4 regions of the Aquamicrobium lusatiense genome follow, and region 3 is predicted to be linked to each of the others. Evidence: riboswitches for the same ligand, from Rfam matches in the RefSeq annotation. Region 3 holds a riboswitch; each other region holds the start of a gene.
What was found. Region 3 has a riboswitch for cobalamin ahead of HNR59_RS06775 (ribonucleoside-diphosphate reductase subunit alpha). Riboswitches for the same ligand answer to the same signal wherever they lie in the genome.

Region 1: it holds a riboswitch for cobalamin, as region 3 does, so the genes downstream of both, HNR59_RS16180 (TonB-dependent receptor) here and HNR59_RS06775 (ribonucleoside-diphosphate reductase subunit alpha) in region 3, are expected to answer to the same signal.
Region 2: it holds a riboswitch for cobalamin, as region 3 does, so the genes downstream of both, HNR59_RS08540 (CbtB-domain containing protein) here and HNR59_RS06775 (ribonucleoside-diphosphate reductase subunit alpha) in region 3, are expected to answer to the same signal.
Region 4: it holds a riboswitch for cobalamin, as region 3 does, so the genes downstream of both, HNR59_RS01235 (TonB-dependent receptor plug domain-containing protein) here and HNR59_RS06775 (ribonucleoside-diphosphate reductase subunit alpha) in region 3, are expected to answer to the same signal.

The regions. Positions count from the first base shown of each region.
Region 1 is NZ_JACHEU010000003.1:102,395-107,635, reverse strand. It holds gene HNR59_RS16180 (TonB-dependent receptor) at 1-1,345, opposite strand, end outside; cobalamin riboswitch at 1,442-1,638, opposite strand; gene HNR59_RS16175 (enoyl-CoA hydratase/isomerase family protein) at 1,966-2,703, opposite strand; gene HNR59_RS16170 (acetate--CoA ligase family protein) at 2,756-4,891, opposite strand; gene HNR59_RS16165 (enoyl-CoA hydratase/isomerase family protein) at 4,920-5,241, opposite strand, start outside.
Region 2 is NZ_JACHEU010000001.1:1,785,868-1,791,108, forward strand. It holds gene HNR59_RS08520 (isovaleryl-CoA dehydrogenase) at 1-431, opposite strand, end outside; gene HNR59_RS08525 (TetR/AcrR family transcriptional regulator) at 400-1,041, opposite strand; gene HNR59_RS08530 (hypothetical protein) at 1,137-1,769, opposite strand; gene HNR59_RS08535 (CbtA family protein) at 1,773-2,507, opposite strand; gene HNR59_RS08540 (CbtB-domain containing protein) at 2,520-2,729, opposite strand; adenosylcobalamin (AdoCbl) riboswitch at 2,777-2,858, opposite strand; gene HNR59_RS08545 (histidine phosphatase family protein) at 2,928-3,479, shown strand; gene HNR59_RS08550 (pyridoxal phosphate-dependent aminotransferase) at 3,489-4,601, opposite strand; gene HNR59_RS08555 (VOC family protein) at 5,032-5,241, opposite strand, start outside.
Region 3 is NZ_JACHEU010000001.1:1,415,635-1,420,875, reverse strand. It holds gene der (ribosome biogenesis GTPase Der) at 1-340, shown strand, start outside; gene HNR59_RS06780 (glutamine synthetase family protein) at 685-2,040, shown strand; cobalamin riboswitch at 2,280-2,498, shown strand; gene HNR59_RS06775 (ribonucleoside-diphosphate reductase subunit alpha) at 2,602-5,241, shown strand, end outside.
Region 4 is NZ_JACHEU010000001.1:232,704-237,944, forward strand. It holds gene HNR59_RS01225 (5-(carboxyamino)imidazole ribonucleotide synthase) at 1-247, opposite strand, end outside; gene purE (5-(carboxyamino)imidazole ribonucleotide mutase) at 244-741, opposite strand; cobalamin riboswitch at 867-1,064, shown strand; gene HNR59_RS01235 (TonB-dependent receptor plug domain-containing protein) at 1,232-3,088, shown strand; gene HNR59_RS01240 (ABC transporter substrate-binding protein) at 3,224-4,078, shown strand; gene HNR59_RS01245 (FecCD family ABC transporter permease) at 4,075-5,076, shown strand; gene HNR59_RS01250 (ATP-binding cassette domain-containing protein) at 5,073-5,241, shown strand, end outside.

The DNA of each region.
Region 1 (5,241 bases), on a different contig from region 3:
CCTGATTGGTCTGGATCGTCGTCGCGCCGGTGTCGGATCGGTGGACGATATTATAGCCGTCATAGGAGGAATCCGTCAGATCGCCGTCGAAACCGTAGATCAGCTTGTGGGCGATGCCGCCGGTGGCGAAACGGCTGGTCAGCTGCACATCCGCCTCAAGGAAGGTTTCGCCATAATTGCGCACGGGCGTGTATGTGTCCGTACGCGTGGCGAAGATGCGTGTCTGCGTGCCCGATGTGTCGCGCTTCTGCGGTGAATAGGACAGCTGCCACTTGATTTCGTCGAGCAGCGGCGTGTTGAGCGTCCATTTGTGCTCCAGCGCCAGACGCGTCCTCTGCATGTCCAGCTCGCGCGGATAGCTGGCGCTGGCATAGCCGCTGGAGGCGGCAAAAGCGTCCCACACCTGATCGACTTCGGTGTGGCGCCTGAAGAACTCCCCGGTCAGCCTGAACTCGTGATCTTCGGGGGTCCAGATCAGCTTGCCGAGCGCGTTCCATGCGTAGGTGTCGGCATCGAACAGCTTGTCACAGCCGAAAGAGGCCGGACGCGGACATCCCCAGATGCCGCCGTCGGCGCGCGCATTCCTCAGCCGTGGCTCATGGGCGGACAGGTGGCCAAAACTCGCCAGCATCTGGAAATCGCCCTGCGAGGCCGCCGCCGTGAACTGCTTGCGGAAGCTGCCGTCGAAGCTGTCATAGGCGCTCTTGATTTCACCCGCCCATGGCTTGTCGGAACCATCCAGCAAATCCTGCGGATCGCGAGTGCGAAACGAAACGACGCCGCCCAGCGCATCCGCCCCCCACAGCACGGAAGACGGACCGCGAACGATTTCAACCGCCTTCATGTTGAAGGGATCGGCGAAGTCGCGGCTGCCGTAGATCGTCTGTTCCTGAACCCGCGCGCCATCGACAAGGATCTGCACCCGGTTGCCGCCGACGCCCCGGATGCTGAACGAACCAAGCTGGCCATAGGGATTGTTGAGGGAGGTTTCGCGGTCGACGCTCAGACCGGGAAGATAACGCACCATGTCGTCGATATCGCGAACGGCCCTGCTGTCGAGTTGTTCGCCGGTCAGGATGGTGACGTTCTGCGCGACGTTGAACAGTTCGTTCGGGCCGCGCTGGGCAGTGACGGTTATGCGCTCCAGAAGAATGGTTTCTTCGGGCGTCAAAAGAGGAGCCCGCGCCCCTTCAATGTCCTCCGTGCTCTGCTCGGCTCTCGTTTGCCCGAAAGCATTTCCCGGACCTGCCAGAGCGATCATTGCCACCCCAAGGCCAAGCCATGCGATAAAGCCCGGCCTGCGGCGACCCGTATTGTTTGTGGTAGAATATGTGAAGACAGCCATTGCTCCCCCTCTCTTTAACAACGGGGTTCGCAAGACGGATGCCGCGTCCGGTTTCCTCTACCGAATGCCGCACATTCCAGTGGTCCACCCCGCCCACCGAACTTCCATGGTCAGGCAGGTCTCCTGGCTCACAGGTCATCATGCACCGTCTGTCTTCCCGGCAAAGCCAGTGACAATGAGCGACGGCGCACTCTCTGCTTACAGTTGCGGGGCAGCCCCGGATTTTCACCGGATTCCCTCTTAGCTTTCGCTCTCCGGAGACAACGAAAGAACCATAACCGCGCTCCCGATAACATGGACGCCCGGCAAGTCAATTGCCGCCGGACAGTTAAAGCATCCCGCTCGAAAGAGCGTATCGGTTTCGGGATAGTAACATGCGTTAAAACAACGGCTTAGAGCGGAAGGAGCGAATCCGAAAGATCGCGACACGCTTCAGGTCCGGTCGCCTGCGCCAAACCTCGCCGCAACGATGCGCCGGCGGCCGTGCGGGGAGGTTCAGAGGCTGTGGCAGCCGCCGGCAAGATGCCCCTTTGACCGACACAGCAATGACGTCGGCCGGCGCGGACCGGCCCCACAGGCAGTCCATGGCCTGAAGGCGGCCGGGAAATGGCGGATCGGTTCTATCTGCCGTTGAACACCGGCTTGCGCTTTTCCCGGAACGCCGCAACGCCTTCCTTCAGGTCTGCGCTGGTGCGGACGACGGCAAGGTCGCGCTGGGCGCGCGCAAGCTTTTCCGAAGGTGTCTGGATAAGCGTATGCTCGACGACGAAGCGCTTCAGCGTCTTCAGCACCAGCGGCGCCATATCTTCCATCTCGCGCGCCATCGCCAGCGCGGCTTCCAGATGCCTGCCGTCTTCGACCACCTCATTGGCAAGTCCGATCTCGCAGGCGCGGCGGCCGGAAACGGTTCGGCCAAGCAGCATGATCTCCATGGCCATCTTATGCGGTATGCGCCCTGCCAGCGTGGCAATCATGCCGCCTGTCAGCCCGACCTTACCTTCGGGATAGGAAAAACGGGTGTTCTCGGTCACCACGCACAGATCCGCCATTGCGGCCATCACCAGCGCCCCGCCGACGCACCAGCCATGGACAGCGCATATGACAGGCTTTTCCGTGACGATGCCGATCGTTGGTATGCAGCGCCAGAGTTCGGGAATGTCCGAGACATCGGCGCCGGAAGAAAAAGCCTTTTCCCCTGCGCCCGTGATGATCGCGACCCGCTGATCCGAGCCGTCAAATTCGGCAAAGCGCCGCTGCATCTCATTCGCCACCTCGGCATTGATGGCATTCATCTTCTCCGGGCGGTTGATGGTGAAGATGGTCGTCCTGCCATCCAGTCTTACGTCCAGTGCTGACATTAAGTCCTCCAGTGCTGTGCATGTCCGTCCGGGCCGCTCCGGCCGCCGGATATCAGTTGTCGTCGAGCAGAATGCGGGCGTCGACGGCCACGCAACCCTTTCCGGCTTCTGCAACAAGAAGCGGGTTCACGTCGAGTTCGCAGAAGCGGGGGCCGATGTCCGATACGATCCAGCTGATCCGCGACACGGCCTGCGCAGCGGCATCGATGTCGAGTTCCGCGCTGCCCCTGAAGCCCTGCATCAGCTTTGCGATCTGCAGGCTTTCGATCATCGATCGTGCCTTCTTCTCGCAGACAGGGGCCATCGCCACCGCCACATCCCTGAGCAGCTCAACCAGAACGCCGCCGGCGCCGACGATGATCATCGGGCCGAACTGCGGATCGTTGCGGGCGCCCACCAGCAGTTCGACCTTGCCGGTGCGCATTTCCTGAACCAGAAAACCCTCGATACGCGCATCGGGAAGCTTCTGCGCGATGGATGCGCCCATCCGGGTTACGGCCCGCGCCACATCGTCCGGCGTTTCGAGGCCGAGCACGACACCGCCGACGTCCGATTTATGCACGATGTCAGGAGACACCACTTTCACCACGAAGGGGCCGTCCAGCAGCGCCGCAGCTTCGCTCGCCTGCTCCGCAGTGCCGACGATCTGGCCGCGATTGACGGGCACGCCGTTTTCGCCAAGGAACGCTTTTGCTTCCGCCTCACCGACACTTCCGGACAAGCCTTCGGGCAGGCTTACCGGCTCCATGGCCGCCGGGCGCGCCGGCGCCGTGGCAGGCTTCGTATCTGCAAGCCGGCCCCATGCTTCCGTCGCCCGGATGGCGTCATCGAGACTGTCCGTGTAGATGATCTTCTGCGAGCGAAGGAACGATCTGGCCGCATCGGCCGACTGCCCCTGCTGAAGCACGATGATATGCGGCTTGACATGGCCCTCGTCCCGGGCAGCGACGGTGGCCTCGTCAAACCTGCGGCACAGAAGCTCGACATCCGGGGCCGTGGTGATCGCCGACAGGATGAGATCGCTTCCGGTGTCGGTAATGATCGGCTTCAGCGTCGATGCCCCGACAACCAGCGAGCCACCCTGCTTTGCGGAACCGAGATCGACGGGATTGGAGCCCGCGACATTGGCGGGATAGATTTCGGACAGTTCACTGGCCGTCTCGGCGCTGAATTGCGCCAGCGCTATGCCGTGATCGGTGAGGCGGTCGGCCGTAACGGCGCCACCGCCACCGGACGTCGTGACAATGGCGACGCGCTTCGGCCGGGCCTGCGGGAAGCGTGCCAGCGATGCAGCCAGCAGCACCATTGCATCCGGGTCGTCCATCGTCAGCACGCCGCAATCCCGGCAGGCGGCCTCGAAGGCCTGATAGCTGCCGGCCAGACTGGCGGTGTGCGAGAAGGCCGCGGCTGCGCCGAAGGCCGTGCGCCCCGCCTTGACGGCGAGCCATGGCTTGCCGGCGGCATGGGCGCGCCGGGCCGCCTCGATGAAGCGCGCCGGATCCCTGATCCCTTCGATATAGCTGCATATGACGCGCGTGCGCTCGTCCTCGATCAGATAGTCGACGAAATCGCACATATCCATATCGGCCTGATTGCCGATGGAGAAGCAGTGCGAAAAGCCCAGCCCCCGGGCCATGGCCTTGTCGAATATGGTGGCCATCAAAGCACCGCTCTGGCTCACCAGACCGATGTCGCCCTTCGGCATTTCATCCACGAACAGGGCTGGCGAAGCGCACAGGACGAGATCGTTCGCCGGGCTGATGATGCCAAGGCAGTTGGGACCGATGATGCGCATGTTGTGGCGGTTGGCGGCCGCCACGACCTGACGCTCCAGTTCCGCGCCTTCCGGGCCCGCATCGGAAAACTTGGCGGTGATGACGATCGCCGCCCGCGTGCCGGCCGCACCACAGGCCTCCACCGCATCCTTGACGGCATCCCGCGGCACCGCCATCACGGCCATATCCGGCGGGGTTGGCGTATCCGCGATGGAGGGATAGCACCTGATGCCAAGCAATTGCTCCCGCTTCGGGTTTATCGGATAGATGGCGCCCGAAAAGCGATGGTGGACCAGATTCTTGTAGATGCGGCCACCGAATTTGGTCAGGTCTTCCGAGGCACCGATGACGGCGACTGATCGCGGCGCGAGTATTCCCCGTGGCTGCGCTGCGCCACCAGAAAGCGTAGTCATCCTGTTTGCTCCGTATGCTTGGCTTGTTTCAATGAGTGGACGAAGGCCGTGCGGACTTGTCCTGCATGTGTTTGCGTTTCATGGCCGCGCGATAGTCGCAGATACGCTGCGCCAGACCGGGCCGCACCGCGGAGCGCACCAGCGCCGCCAGATCCCGGTCGAGAAGGGCCGGGTCATCGCCTGCCGCACAGCGAATTGCGGCGAAGGTTTCGGGATCGAGCCGGACAGCGGCGGCCGTGGCCTTCTCCACCATCATTTCCAGTTCGGTTTCCGTCACGTGGCCGGTCGCAAGCCCAATTTCCAGCGCCTTCTCTGCATCGACAGTCTCGCCGGAGGCAATGATTGAAAGT
Region 2 (5,241 bases), 370 kb from region 3:
AGCCGCATCGACACCACGTCGGAGCCCGCACCGGGCTCGGACATGGCCAGCGCGCCGACCGCAGCGCCCGAACACAGCGCCGGCAGGTACTTTTCCTTCTGGGCGTCGGTACCCCAGCGATTGATCTGGTTCACGCACAGGTTCGAATGCGCGCCGTAGGAGAGAGCGACCGAGGCGGAGGCGCGCGAAAGCTCCTCCATCGCCACCACATGCGCCAGATAGCCCATGCCGGTTCCGCCGAAGGCCGGGTTGGCGGTCATGCCGAGCAGGCCGAGCGCGCCCATTTCGCCCCACAGATGGGCAGGGAATTCATTGCTACGGTCGATTTCCGCCGCCAGCGGCGCGACCTTTTCCTGCGCGAAGCGGTGAACGAGGTCGCGAAGTGCCGCGACGTCTTCGTCAAGCCCGAAGTCGAGTGCCTGCGTGTACATGCTGTGTCTCCCGGTTCGTGGTCGCCCCGACAAGGCGCATTGTCATGGAAAGATAGGTCTGCGTCACCCCTTCCACCGAAAGCCGCTCGTCCGGCCGGAACCAGACGATGACGCCGGTGATCATCTGGATCACCGCCATGGCGGTGAGCCCGATGTCGTCCAAATCGAAGACGCTGGCTTCCGCGCCGTCGCGCAGGATGGCGCGCAGCTCTTTTTCGTAAGAAGTGCGCAGCCGCAGGATGAAGGTCAGCCGTTCGGGTGAGAGGCTGCGCAGCTCCATGTTGGAAATATGGGTCTGCGAACGCCGTTCGATATGGAAGGCGATGTGGTTTGCGACGAAGGTGGCAAGGCGCGTGGTGGCGTCCGTGGTGGCAGGGCGCGCCTCGCTCCATGCGCCGAGCAATGCCTCCATGTGCTCGCGCATCAGGGTGAAGAGCAGGTCTTCCTTGGTGGGAAAGTAGCGGTAGAGCGCCGCCGCCTGGACGCCGACCCGCGCCGCAAGCTGGCGCATGGATACAGCCTCGTAGCCATGGCGCGCGATCAGATCGACGGCCGCCTCGCGGATCGCCGCTTCCGTTCTCTCGCCATCCGATCCTGCAGTGCGTGCCATCGGGTTCCTCCACTCCTTTAATAAAACGCACGTTCAATTAATTCAAGAGGCAGACAAGATCATGAATAGCAGGGGATAGCAGGTCGATTGTGAACTCAGTTGTGGTTGTCAGGCCGCGAGCGTCCCTTGCCGAGCACCATTCCTGCCGCGGCTAAGGCCAGCCCCAACCCGGAAAAGGCGGCGAGGCTCGGCAAATGTTTGGGAATATCGCTCCATACGGGGCGAACCACGCTGGCCGTATCGAAGGTGTCGGCGCTGTACTGGCATAGCACGAAGGAGGATTCCTTGCGCACCATGTCCGCATCGATGCGCGACACGAGATCTTCGACCGCCTCCTTGTTGGCCGATGTTTCACGCATGTGGGAAAGTAGTTCGCGCGCGGCCGACAGATAGGCGTGGGCGCATTCGTTGAAGGGGCTTTCCTCGTCGGCCAGTGTGCCGGGAACCAGACCCCACAGGCAATAGGTGTACTGGATGTTGCCATAGTTCAGCAGGCGCACGAAGGTGTCGTCCATCTGCCGCTCCTGCGCGGCCAGTTTCATGATGTCGCTGCGGTAGTCGGCGATCACCGCCATCTGCCCGTGCGACAGGCTGGCGATCGGAATGCCCTTGATTTCTTCCGGGTTGAAGCGCCGGTGCGCTTCGGCCTCTCTGCTGGCAAAACCCGTCGCTGCAAGGGCAAGAACAAGCGCGGCACGCGCCAGAGGAGAAGCGTGCCGCGCCTGCATATCTCAGGCCGTCCGGCCGCGCTGGCGGGTCGCCAGCGCACGCTCGGCAACCGCGCCGAAGCCGAGCCCGATCACCGTCCACAGCACCGCATGCATGCCGAGCGAGGAGGTGCGGAAATGCCAGATCAGATCGGCCGAATAGCCTTCTGGAATCTCGTTTACCGTCGGCAGCGCATACTGGGCAATGGCGATGATGGCGAGGAAGGCGAGGCCTCCGACGATGCCGGCATTCCAGCCGCCCAGCTGGCTCCACAGTCGCCGCGCCAGCGCAACGGCGATCACGGCCGCTATGATCGAGACGATCAGCATGACGAAGAACAGCTCGGTGCGCTCGCCGATCGTTTCGGGATTGCCGACGGCCGGCGGCGTCGCCGGATATTTCATGGCTGGGGCAATCACCACGGCGATGAAGGCGGCGATCGCCAGCAGGCCGGCGGTGGCGCGGGGCGTGAGCGTGACGACACGCCCGTAGACGAAGGCGAAGACCAGCGCGAACAGCCCGCCGATGGCGGCGCCATAGACGACCGAACCTGTCAGCAGGCCAAGTCCGGCCTGCGTTTCGCGGCTGACCAGCTCTTCCTCTTCCTCGGCCGGTTCGCCGGAGGCTGCGGCCGCCGCTTCTTCATAAGCGATGGCGGTGTCGATGTGAGGTTCGCCGAACACGCGGGCAAAACCGAATGCGAAGAGACCAGCGAGGACGCCGATCAGCATCCCGCGAAGCAGAAGATTTCCAACCATGGCGCTGTTCTTTCAGTGGCAGGGGAAGCCGAGGAGGTGACGCGCGTCATGAACAAATTCATGCGTGCTCAGGCTTGAGAACAGGGTCGTTGCCCCTTCTTCCGCGCCGATGAAATAGATGCCCAGAATCATGAGCAGGCCGCCGAAAATGGCCCATGGCATGATTTCGCGAACCGGAATAGGAACCGGCCGCACGTCTGGTGCAAAAGTAATGTCGGACATCGTGCTTCTCCCTGGGATCCTGCGTCCCGTTCATGCAAGCTGGGGAGACGAACCAAGGTCTGACTTCCGGCACTCCTGCCGGTCACAGTGGCGCGACCGTGCTGGATTTTCACCAGCTTCCGGATCCGTAACCTTTGCCGAAATTACCCGCCGTCCTGTATGGCTGTCAATTGAACTGAAGGGGAGACGCGAGAGAATATGACAGGACGCCTGACCCTGATTTGTTGTGGTGCGACCGCCGCTTTGCGCCGCAATGCCTTTCATCGGGATGAACCGTTGGAGCAGAAATCGCTCTCTCAGGCGCAAAGGCTGGCCACTCAAATCCCGGATGCGGATCGTGTCTGGCACGGGCCGGAGCTCATGGTTCTGGAAACGGCGAATGCTCTGGGCCTGAAGGGGGAGCCTGTCGCGGCGCTGGCCGACCAGAATTTCGGCTTGTGGGCCGGCCGCAGGCTTGCCGAGCTCGATCCGGCGGAACTTGCCGCATGGATGTCCGACCCGGATGTTGCACCGCACGGCGGCGAAACGCTGAACGATCTGCGCCGGCGTATCGCGGCTTTTCTGAAGGAAAACCTCGGCCTTTCGGGGCATACGCTTGCAATCACGCACCCCGCAGTCATTCGTGCTGCCGTCTGCGAAGTGCTTGGCGCGCCATCGCAGGCTTTCCGGGCAGTAGATGTTCAGCCTCTCAGCCTGACCCACTTCACCAGCGATGGCCGTCGCTGGGCTCTGCGTATGGTCTCCCGATGAACAGCCAGCCTATCCCGCGCGAGCGGCGGCCAGTGCTTTCGGCAGTTCCTCAGCCAGAATATCGAGCTCGTGGTCGAGCCCGACGCTGATGCGGACACAGCGATCAAGCCCGGCCACCATCGGCTTGCGGATGAACACCTCACGCGCCAGCAGGTTCTGGAGCACCTTCAGCGCAAAAGCGCCGTCCCTGCCGCAGTCCACGGCCACGAAATTGGTGGCGGAGGGCAGGGCGTCGAGCCCATTTTCCGCAGCGATCGCGGCGATGCGCTGCCGTCCGGCTTCCACCTTGCGCACCACCTCTGCCAGCCATGCCTGATCCTTGATCGCGGCCTCGCCCGCGATCTGCGCCATGCGGCTGACGCCATAGTGATTACGGATCTTCTCGAAGGCGGCGATAACCGCCTCTTCTCCGATGGCATACCCGCAGCGAATGCCTGCAAGCCCGTAAGCCTTGGAGAAGGTGCGCATGCGCACCACGTTAGGGCACGAAACATCGATTGCCGGCAGGGCGGAAGCCGGCGCCAGCTCGCAGTAGGCCTCGTCGAGAATGAACATGGTGGTTTCGGGCAGGGCTTCGACAAAGCGGTTTATCTCGTCGGCATCCCACCAGCTTCCCATCGGATTGTCGGGATTGGAGAGATAGACCAGCCGGGAATTTTCCCGGCGCACCGCTTCCAGCAACCCGTCAAGATCTTCGCGGTCATTCTTGTATGGCACCGGCACCAGCCTGCCGCCGACGCTGGCAATATGGAAATTGAACGTGGGATAGGCGCCAAGCGACGTCACCACCGGTTCGCCCGCGCCCACATACATGCGTGCGATCAGCCCCAGCAGCCCGTCTATGCCTTCCCCGATCACGATGTTCTCAGGTTTCACGCCATGATGGGCTGCGACCGCGACTTTGACGTCGTGATTGTCCGGATCGCAATACATCCACATGTCGGGCGCGGCCTCGGTCATACTGGCGATGACGCTAGGGGAGGGACCGAAGCTGCTTTCATTGGCGCCGATCCGGGCACGGAATTTCTGGCCGCCTGCGCGCTCCTGCGCTTCCGGCCCCACGAACGGAACGGTCGAGGGCAGGGCTGAGATAATGGGCGTGAACGGCGGATAGATGGGCATGGCGATCCAGTCGTCAAAACGGTTGCGGCCGAAACGGGCTGCATTCACACGGCGGGTGCTTTTCAAGGCAACCGCACATCTTGAATAGCAAGCCCGGATGTCTCCAGCGCAAATAGCCCCCGAGACCTCACACAATGCTTTAAGCGCAGCCGCAGGCGCGGAGCAAGGTCCCCTGTTCCCTCACGCCGGGCAAAGGCTTCCGTAGTTACCTCTTGGGAGCGATGTGTGATTTTGAGGCTCTGCCGGGGGGGCGTGGCTGGAGCAACTGCTACGGAGCGGATCCGGCATGGCGGGTCGCCTGAAAGGCATCTCCGCCATGCCGCATGTCTGGGCATGTCGCTCCCTTGTCGCCCACACCGGTTACATCTGGCCATCAGCAACGGCGCCGCAGCATCAATGCGGATCAGAACATGGCCGGGAATCTATGCGGTCACGGAGCCAGTGCGCTTGCGCAAAGCTTGTTGCCTGTGGGGTCACGAAGATAGGCCAGATATAACTTCCGGCTTCCGACTTCGCGGATACCGGGCGGGTTTTCGATCGACGTTCCCCCGTTTTCAACCCCCGCCGCGTGCCATGCATCAACCTCATCGGGCGACGAAAGGGCAAAACCGATCGTGCCGCCGTTGGCATGGCATGCGGA
Region 3 (5,241 bases):
CCTCGACAAGCTGATGGAAGCGGTGGAGCGCACCCACAAGGTGTGGAACAGCCGCGTCTCCACCGGCAGGCTGAACCGCTGGCTGGAAGGCATCCTCGCCCATCATCCGCCGCCCGCCGTGGCCGGACGCCGGCTGAAGGTCAAATATGTCACGCAGGCCAAGACCCGCCCGCCGGGCTTCGTCGTTTCCTGCTCGCGGCCGGAAGCCATGCCGCAGTCCTATGTGCGCTATCTGATCAACAATCTGCGCGAGGCCTTCGACATGCCCGGGGTGCCGATCCGCGTGGCGCTGCGCACCTCCGACAACCCGTTCGCCGGCCGCGCCCGCAAGAAGAGCTGACAGGTCGAGCTTTCCTGACCCGGCTTGGCAAGGCTGTTGCCGCCGGGTAGTGTGTTCCTGAATGGCCCGGAATACAGGGCCGGGGGAAGCCACGGGCCGCATTTCATCATTCTCGTCCCGGCAGGTCTCCTGCAGCTTCAACGGGGACGAATCAAAATTCCTGGGAACAGGACACATCGGTCGGGCCGACCGCCAGCCACAAACGGTGCGCGCACGCAGCACCACCCCGCTCATTCTTTCATTGCAATCCATTCTGCCGGTGCAATGCCCGGCCCGAACGCGCGTGGCTTCCGAAAAGCCGCGCGCGTCGCCACCCCTATGTTCAACCAACCCGGAGGTATCAATTGAGTGAAGCGATCAGGGAGGTGCTGGACTGGCTGAAGAGCCGGCCTGACATCCACAGCCTGAGGGCCGCTGTGTGCGACCTGAACGGCATCATGCGCGGCAAGCGCATACCCGTCGATCAGGCTGCCAAGGCACTGGAAGGCAAGTTGCGCATGCCCTACTCGGTGTGCGGGGTCGACGTCTGGGGCGAGGACATCGTCGGCAACAAGCTGGTCTTCTCGACCGGCGACGCCGATGGCATCTGCCAGTGGACCGGTCGCGGCATCCTGCCGATGGACTGGACCGCCCATCCCACCGCACTCATTCCGCTCTGGCTGTCCGATGAAAGCGGCGCGCCCTTCCTTGGCGATCCGCGCCGGGCGCTGGCCCGCATTCTCGACCGCTACAAGGCGCTGAAGCTGACGCCGGTCGTCGCCACCGAGCTGGAATTCTATCTGGTCGACCCGAAGCCTGCCCGCCCGCGCGGCCCGGTCTCGCCGATCACCGGCCGCCGGCTCGATTCCGACGCGGCCCTTTCCATCGATGAGATCGACGACTTCGAAGGTTTCCTGCACGAAGTCTACGAGGCCTGCCGCCTACAGGACATTCCCGTCGACTCGGCCATTGCCGAGAACGGCGTCGGCCAGTTCGAGATCAATCTCAACCATGTTCCCGACGCACTGCGCGCCGCCGACGACGCGATACTCTTCAAGCGAACCGTCAAGGGCATCGCGCGCAACCACGGCTTCATCGCCTCCTTCATGGCGAAGCCCTATGGCAAGCGTTCCGGCAGCGGGTTTCATGTCCATTTCAGCCTGCTCGATGAAGACGGCAACAACGTCTTCGATGACGGCACGCCGCGCGGCTCCGACATATTGCGCCATGCGGTGGGTGGACAGCTCGCCGCCATGGCGGAAAGCACACTGGTGTTTGCCCCGCACTTCAACTCGTTCCGCCGCTTGCGTCCGAACTCGCATGCGCCAACCGCCGTTGCCTGGGGCTATGAGAACCGTATGGTCGCGATCCGCATCCCCGGCGGTCCAAACGCAGCACGCCGCATCGAGCATCGCGTGGCCGGGGCCGATGCAAATCCATATCTTGTGCTGGCTGCCATATTGGGGGCGGCGCTCATCGGCATCGAGAAGCAGCTGAACCCCGGGGAACCGGCGACAACCGATGTTTACGAACGCGACATGACCAAGTTGCCGCCCGACTGGGCCTCGGCGATTGCCAGCTTCGAAAACGGAAACCTCGTCGCGGAGATCTTTCCGGACGCGCTGCGCGGCTCCCTCGTCGCGTGCAAAAAGCAGGAACTGGAGACCTTTGCCCTGAGGGTCAACAATTTCGAATTCGAGACCTATCTGGAAGCGATCTGATACCAGCCGGCGGCGGATCGGTTTCCGCCGCCGCATCTTCCTGTGGTTATACCCGTGTTTCTCGTCGGCAGGGAGTTCCGGACGGCATCAAAATGCGTCAGGAATGCCGCCGCCTGCCCGGTCCGGCAAAAAACTTCCGATGAAGACTTTGTGCACAGGCAGCCTTTGGATTGTGGGCATAAGATAAATTCATCCATCAAATTCAAAATCAACCTGTTGACACCAGAACGGCTCCTGATACTAAATGTAGCCATCATGGTTCCTTTCAGCGCCAATATGGATCTGGAGGGCTAAGAGGGAAGTCGGTGCCCTTGCGAGGAAATCCGACGCTGCCCCCGCAACTGTAAACGGTGAGTCGTTGTCCCTTTTCGTGTCACTGGTGCGTTTCAGGCACCGGGAAGGCCGGACAGCGACGATGAGCCGTGAGCCAGGAGACCTGCCGTGATACTGCACGAAACTCGGGCGGGGTGTCCCGGAGGTGCGCTTGCCCACGTGGCCTGAGCCACGCCATCGGGCATGCGTTGCCGTCAGTTCCCCCGTCCACAGCGCCACGGGGATAAGATGCCGGCGACCACTGCACTCCAGACGAACGGGACCGATGCGGTTCCACCTTCCATCGAAAACGAAGCCCGGACCCCGACGGAGCCCGGCTACCGCATCATCCGTCGCAACGGATCGGTCACGCCCTTCGATCCGACCAAGATCACCGTTGCGCTGACCAAGGCGTTCCTGGCTGTCGAAGGCTCGGTGGCGGCCGGCTCGCGCCGCGTGCACGACGTGGTCAAGGACCTGACCGAGCAGGTCGTGGGCAACCTCACCCGCCGCATCGGCGAAGGCCGCACCTTCCACATTGAAGACGTGCAGGATCAGGTGGAACTGGCGCTGATGCGCTCGGAGCACCACAAGGTCGCCCGCGCCTATGTGCTCTATCGCGAAGAGCGCGCCCGCGAGCGTGCGGCCGCCAAAGCCGCCGCTCCTGAATCCGCCGCGCCGTCGCTCCACGTCACCCGCGCCACCGGCGAAAAGGTTGCGCTGGACGAAGCCCGTTTCCGCCGCATCGTCGAGGAAGCCTGCGAAGGGCTGGAGGCTGTCTCCCCGCAGCCGATCCTCAACGAGGCGCTGCGCAATCTCTATGACGGCATCACCGAGGACGAACTGTCGCTGGCGCCGATCCTTGCCGCGCGCACGCTGGTCGAGACCGAGCCCAACTACAGCTTCGTTTCCGCCCGCCTGCTGCTCGACCGGCTTCGCCGCGAGGCGCTGAGCTTCGTCACCGGCCGCTCCGAGCAGGCCACGCAGGCCGACATGGCCGAGCGCTATGCGACCTATTTCCCGGAATTCATCCGCACCGGCATCGAGGCCGACCTGATCGATCCCGAACTCGGGCGTTTCGACCTCAAGCGCATCGGCGCCGCCCTCAAGGCCGAACGCGACCTGAACTTCCAGTATCTGGGCCTGCAAACGCTTTACGACCGCTATTTCCTGCACACCAGGGGCAAGCGCTTCGAACTGCCGCAGGCGTTCTTCATGCGCGTCGCCATGGGCCTCGCCGCCCGTGAGATCGACCGCGAGGCGCGCGCCATCGAGTTCTACAACCTGTTGTCGTCCTTCGACTTCATGTGCTCGACGCCGACCCTGTTCAACTCGGGTACGCTCAGGCCGCAGCTTTCGTCCTGCTTCCTGACCACCATCGGCGACGACCTCGACGCCATCTTCAAGGGCGTGAAGGACAATGCGCTGCTCGCCAAATATTCCGGCGGCCTCGGCAATGACTGGACGCCGGTGCGTGGCCTCGGCGCCCACATCAAGGGCACCAACGGCGAGAGCCAGGGCGTGGTGCCGTTCCTGAAGGTGGCCAACGACACCGCCATCGCCGTCAATCAGGGCGGCAAGCGCAAGGGCGCGGTCTGCGCCTATCTGGAAACATGGCATGTCGACATCGAGGAATTCCTCGACCTGCGCAAGAATACCGGCGACGACCGCCGCCGCACCCATGACATGAACACGGCCAACTGGGTGCCGGACCTGTTCATGGAGCGCGTCGAGGCCGACGGCGAGTGGACGCTGTTCTCGCCCGACGAGGTTCCGGACCTGCACGACCTTTACGGCACGGCCTTCCGTAACGCCTATGAAGCCTATGAGGCCAGGGCCGCGGCCGGCGAACTGCGGGTCTGGCGCAAGATTCGCGCGCTCGACCTGTGGCGCAAGATGCTGACCATGCTGTTCGAGACCGGGCATCCGTGGGTCACGTTCAAGGATCCGTGCAACATCCGTTCGCCGCAGGGCCATGTCGGTGTGGTGCACTCCTCCAACCTGTGCACGGAAATTACCCTCAACACGTCGAAGGACGAGGTTGCCGTGTGCAATCTGGGTTCGATCAACCTTGCCAATCATGTGTCCGAGCAGGGTCTCGACCTCGACCGCCTCGCCCGGACCGTGGGCACGGCGATGCGCATGCTCGACAACGTTATCGACATCAACTTCTACACCATCCCCGAAGCGCGCGCCTCGAACCTGCGCCACCGCCCGGTCGGCCTTGGCCTGATGGGCTTCCAGGACGCGTTGCAGGCGATGCGCATTCCCTATGCTTCGGAAGGGGCTGTCGAATTCGCCGACCGCTCGATGGAAGCGATCAGCTACCACGCCATCTCCGCTTCGGTGGATCTCGCCGCCGAGCGCGGCCGCTATCCGAGCTTCGAGGGATCGCTGTGGTCGAAGGGCATCCTGCCGATCGACTCCATCAGGCTGCTGGAAGAAGCGCGCCCCGGCGTGGACATGGATTCCACCTTCACCCTCGACTGGGCGAGCCTGCGCGAGCGGGTGAAGGAAACCGGCATGCGCAACTCCAACACCATGGCGATCGCGCCGACGGCGACGATCTCCAACATCTGCGGCGTGGCGCAGTCGATCGAGCCGGCCTACCAGAACCTGTTCGTCAAATCGAACATGTCCGGCGACTTCACCGTGGTGAACGCACAGCTCGTCCACGACCTCAAGGCGCGCGGCCTGTGGGACGAGGTGATGGTCTCCGACATGAAGTATTTCGACGGATCGGTGGGCCAGATCGACCGCATCCCCGACGACCTCAAGGCGCTCTACGCAACCGCCTTCGAGATCGATTCCTCGTGGCTGATCGAGGCTGCCTCGCGCCGCCAGAAGTGGATCGACCAGGCCCAGTCGCTCAACCTCTACATCGCCAAT
Region 4 (5,241 bases), 1.2 Mb from region 3:
CGGCCTCCACCGGCACGTTCTCGAATTCATAGGTGATGACATCGCTGATCGCGGCCAGTTCGGCCAGCCCGGCCGGATCGTCATAGGCAGCCACGATCTGCCGGTTCGCCACCTGCGCGGCCGGGCAACCGGCCTGCGGCTCCAGCACGGCGATGCGGTAGCCGAGGCGCGCGGCGGCCATGGCCAGCATGCGGCCAAGCTGGCCGCCGCCGACGATGCCGATTGTCGATCCGGGCGCCAGCATCACGCGTCGTCCTTCGGCTCGAAGGCAACCTTGTCGGTCTGCGCGGCGCGCCAGCCTTCCAGCCGCCCGGCCAGCGCATCGTCGGTGAGCGCCAGAACAGCGGCGGCGAGAAGTGCCGCATTGACCGCGCCGGCCTTGCCGATAGCCAGCGTGCCGACCGGAATGCCGGCCGGCATCTGCACGATCGACAACAGCGAATCCTGTCCGGACAGCGCCTTCGATTCCACCGGCACGCCGAACACGGGCAGCGAGGTCATCGCCGCCGTCATGCCCGGCAGATGGGCGGCCCCGCCGGCGCCAGCCACCACCACCTTGTAACCGGCAGCCTTCGCGCCGTGGGCAAAGTCATAGAGACGTTGCGGCGTGCGATGCGCGGAAACGATGAGGCTTTTGTGGGAAACACCAAGTTCGGCGAGCGTTTCGGCGGCGTGACGCATGGTCGCCCAGTCGGACTGGCTGCCCATGATGATGGCGACATCGGCTTGTCGGTCGGTCAATGGCCTGCTCCCGTCAGCTAAAGCGGCGACGTAGCGGAATTTTCGCCCCCCCGCAAGGACGAGAAGCGCTGCGGGCACTGCTGATCCCGTACTGTCCGAATTGACACGCCGTGCCAGCGATGCTTAGCGTCGCAACCGGAACTGGTTCCGATTACGGATAAAAAGGGAACACGGTCTGCCGCATTGCCGGCAAAGCCGCGACTGCCCCCGCAACTGTAGCCGCCGAGCCTCCCCCGATATGCCACTGGATCTTGACGGTCCGGGAAGGCGGCGGGAGGCAATGACGCGGAAGTCAGGAGACCTGCCGGTTCCGGTCACCCATGTCTGATCTCGGGGTGAGATCGGGCGCGGCCGTCCGCAGCGGTGACACGAAACGTGTTGCCGCGTGCCGGTACGGCCGAAGGGTGCAGACTGCACCTCCCCTGCCTGCCAGCTCCCGGTGAAAGGCTGTTTTTCCGGGCGCTCCCGTGCCCGGCAGGGGGAAATGACGATGAGAACAACGATTCTGGCTGCCGGCATCTGCTCGCTGACGCTTACCGGTGCCGTCCGGGCGCAGGATGAAGGCCAGCAGGCCGGCGATGTCATCGAGCTGAAGACAATCTCGGTAACCGCCAACCGCACCCCGACCCGGAAGAACAAGGTCGGCTCTAAGGTGGAGCAGATCACGCAGGCGGAAATCGGGGGGAAATCCCGTCCGGTCCTCAGCGACTATCTGAACCTGCTGCCCGGCGTTTCGGTTGCCAGAAATGGCGGCCTCGGCGGCACGACCGGCCTTTTCGTGCGCGGTCTTGGCTCCGGCTACGTCAAGACGCTCTACAATGGCATCGACATTTCCGACCCGACCGGCACACAGGTGCTGACGCATTACCAGTATCTTCTCACCGGCGGCATCAGCAATGTGGACGTTCTGAAGGGCTCCCAGAGCACCCTCTACGGTTCCAGTGCCATAGCCGGTCTGGTGAACATCTCGACGCTCGGCCAACCGGACAGCGGAGTTCACCATACGGTTGAGGCCGAGGGCGGTTCTTTCGGCACCGTGCGGGGCCGCTACGGATTTACCGCTGCGAACGAAGGATCGGGATTCGCAGGCAACGTCTCGGGGTTGCACACCGACGGCATCTCGGCTCTGGCAGACGGCCGGGAGCGGGATGGCCTCGACAGTCTGAATATCGACCTCACCGCCGAACACAGGATCAACGAAGCCTTTTCGGTCTTCGGCTCGGTCTTGCACCTCAATTCAAAGGCCGAATTCGATGGCAACGGCCCCGACGATCCCGACAGCTATGAGCGGGCGAGGATGACCGGAGGCCGGTTCGGACTCAATTTCGATCTCATGGACGGCAGGCTGAAGAACACCGTCTCCGCTCAAGGTTTCAAATCCGACCGGGAGAGCGTGTGGGGCGGTTTCCCCAGCTCCTTCATCGGCACAAGGCAGAAGATCGATTATCAGGGATCGTTCGAGGCGACGGAAAGAGTTCTCCTGCAATATGGCCTCGACCATGAGAAACAGGAAGCCGACGATGCCGGCGGCGGCAGCCCGCTGGGCAAGTTCGATCTTACCGGCGTGTGGGCTCAGGCGGTCCTCGAACCGGTGAATGATCTGGTGCTCACCGCTGGGCTTCGCCATGACGAGCATTCCGAATTCGGCGGCCACACCACCTATCGCGGCACGGCGTCCTACCTGTTTGCCACCACAGGAACCCGCCTTCATTCATCTTATGGAACAGGTTTTCTGGCTCCAAGCCTCTACCAGCTTTACGCCCCCTCCAGCGTGGGCAACCCCAACCTTCAGCCGGAGACGAGCCGCAGCTTCGATATAGGTGTGGAGCAGCATTTGCTGGGCGGGGCGCTGACGGCCGATGTCACCTACTTCCACATCAGGGTGGACGACAAGATCGACTGGATAAACGATTTCAGCTATCCGTGGGGCGGCTACTACGACCAGACACCCGGAACCACGCGCTCGAAAGGCGTCGAAGCTTCCTTCACCTACGCCGCCACCGGCTGGCTCGACCTCGGCGGCTCCTACACCTATACGGATTCGCGCAAGGCGGACGGCACCCGCAACGTCCGCATTCCGCGACATGCCGTTGTCCTTTCGGCCGAAGCCCGGCCTGCCGAAAAGTGGACCATTGGCGCAGACGTGAAATTCGTCGCGGATGTCGTGGACGGCGGCGCAAAGCTGGATGATTATGTGCTGCTCAACGCCAAAGTCGCGTACCAGCTCACGGAGTCCACGCAGATCTACCTTCGGGGTGAAAATCTGCTCAACGAGAACTACCAGACCGTGAAAGGCTACGGCACACCCGGCATCGCTGCCTTCGCCGGAATCAAGGCGAAGTTCTAAAGCAGTTCCAGCAAAAGTGCGAAGCAGTTTTGCGTCCGGAACTGCGTGGAAACAAGGAGATAGAGCATTGGAAGTGATCCCTTTTTCACCGGAAATGCTCTAGTGTCCGAAGGCAACCGCCGAAAGCATTCCCCTTTGCGCGCCATTTTTGCTGGATGGCGCGCAAATCTGCTGATGGCATTTGCCTTGGGTCTTTCCGTGATGCCGACCCTTGCGCAGGACACCCCGCCACCCCGCGTCGTTTCCATGAACCTGTGCACCGACCAGCTCGCCATGCTGATCGCCGGCGAAGGGCAGCTTCATTCCGTCTCGGTGCTGGCCAGCGATCCGCGCAGCTCGGCGATGGCGCGGCAGGCCGAAGCCTTCGTGACCAATCACGCGCTTGCCGAGGAAATCTTCCTCATGGAACCCGACCTCGTTCTCGCCGGCACATTCTCCTCGCGCGCCACGGTCGGGTTGCTGCGCCGTCTGGGATTCAGGGTGGAGGAATTCGCCCCGGCAACCTCCTTTGACGATGTCCGTGACCATATCGCCCGCATCGGTGAACTCCTCCACCGCCAGCAGCGCGCCGCTGAGCTGATCGCCGAGGTGGACGCCGGTCTTGCGCGTCTCGCCTCCGGCCCGCAATCCGGCCGCACCATCGCGCTCTACGAGCCAAACAGCTATACGGCGGGCAGCGGTACGCTGGCCAACGAGATCTTCACCGCGGCGGGGCTGGTCAACATCGCCGAAAGGCTGGGGATCGCCGGCTCGGCGCGCCTGCCGCTGGAGCAGCTCATCATGGCAAAACCCGATCTGATCGGCCGTTCCAGCAGCGACTACGGCGCACCGGCGCTGGCGCAGGAAAACCTCGTCCACCCGGCTTTCCGCGCCCTCGCAGGGCAGAAGGTCGTCGATCTGCCGGTCGCGAAAATGATCTGCGGCGCGCCCTTCACCCTCGATGCCGCCTTCATGCTGCAGGATGCGGCGGGGGAACAGAACCAGCCATGAACGCCGATCATCGTTATCATCTTCTGATCGCGCTGCTTGCCGCGCTCACCCTGGTGCTGTTCCTGCTGTCGCTGACGGTCGGCCCGGCGGCGGTCGGCTTTGCCGACAGCATGGCGGCGCTGTTCTCCGGCAAAGCCGATGGCGTTGCCCTCATCATGCGCGAGATCAGGCTGCCGCGCGCCATTCTCGGGCTGATGATCGGCGCGACGCTCGGCCTCTCCGGCGCTGTCCTGCAAGGCTATCTGCGAAACCCTCTGGCCGAACCCGGCCTGCTCGGTATCAGCGCCTCCGCCTCGCTGGGTGCCGTTCTTGCCATCTATACCGGCCTGTCCGCCGCCTTCCTGCTCGCTCTGCCGCTTGCCGCCCTTGCCGGCGCGGTAGCAGCCGTTCTGGTCGTGCAGGCCCTTGCCGGTGCGCGGGGGTCGGCCCTCATCGTCATTCTCGCCGGTATTGCCGTCACCAGCTTCGCCGGGGCCATGACCTCGCTGGCGCTCAACCTGTCGCCCAATCCGTTCGCAGCCCTTGAGATCATGTTCTGGATGCTGGGCTCACTCACCGACCGCTCAATGACGCATGTGTGGCTCTCCGCGCCCTTCATGCTGATCGGCTGGATCATGCTGGGCTCGCTGGGGCGCGCGCTCGATGCGCTCACCCTCGGCTCGGAAACGGCTGCCTCGATGGGCATCGAATTGCGCCGCGTGCAATTTCTGGCCGTGTTCGGCACGGCCGCCAGCGTCGGCGCCGCGACAGCCGTAGCCGGTGCCATAGGCTTCGTCGGGCTGGTCGTGCCGCATATCCTGCGGGTGCTGGTGGGTGCGCGGCCATCACGCCTGCTGCCGGCCAGCGCGCTCGGCGGTGCATCCATGGTGCTCGGCGCCGACACACTGGTGCGCATCATCGCGCCCGAGCGCGATCTCAAGCTTGGCGTGCTTACCGCAATCGTCGGTGCCCCGTTCTTCCTCTGGCTCGTCTTCCGCACCCGCAGGAGCCTCATGTGACGCTGCTCTCTGTTGAAAACCTTTCCGTCAGGCTCGGGCACCGACAGGTGCTGAACGGGCTGGGCTTCGAGGTCGAAGCCGGCGAATTCGTCGGGCTGATCGGTCCGAACGGAGCGGGCAAATCGACCCTTCTGCGCTCGGTGCTCGATCTGGTGCCGACACAGG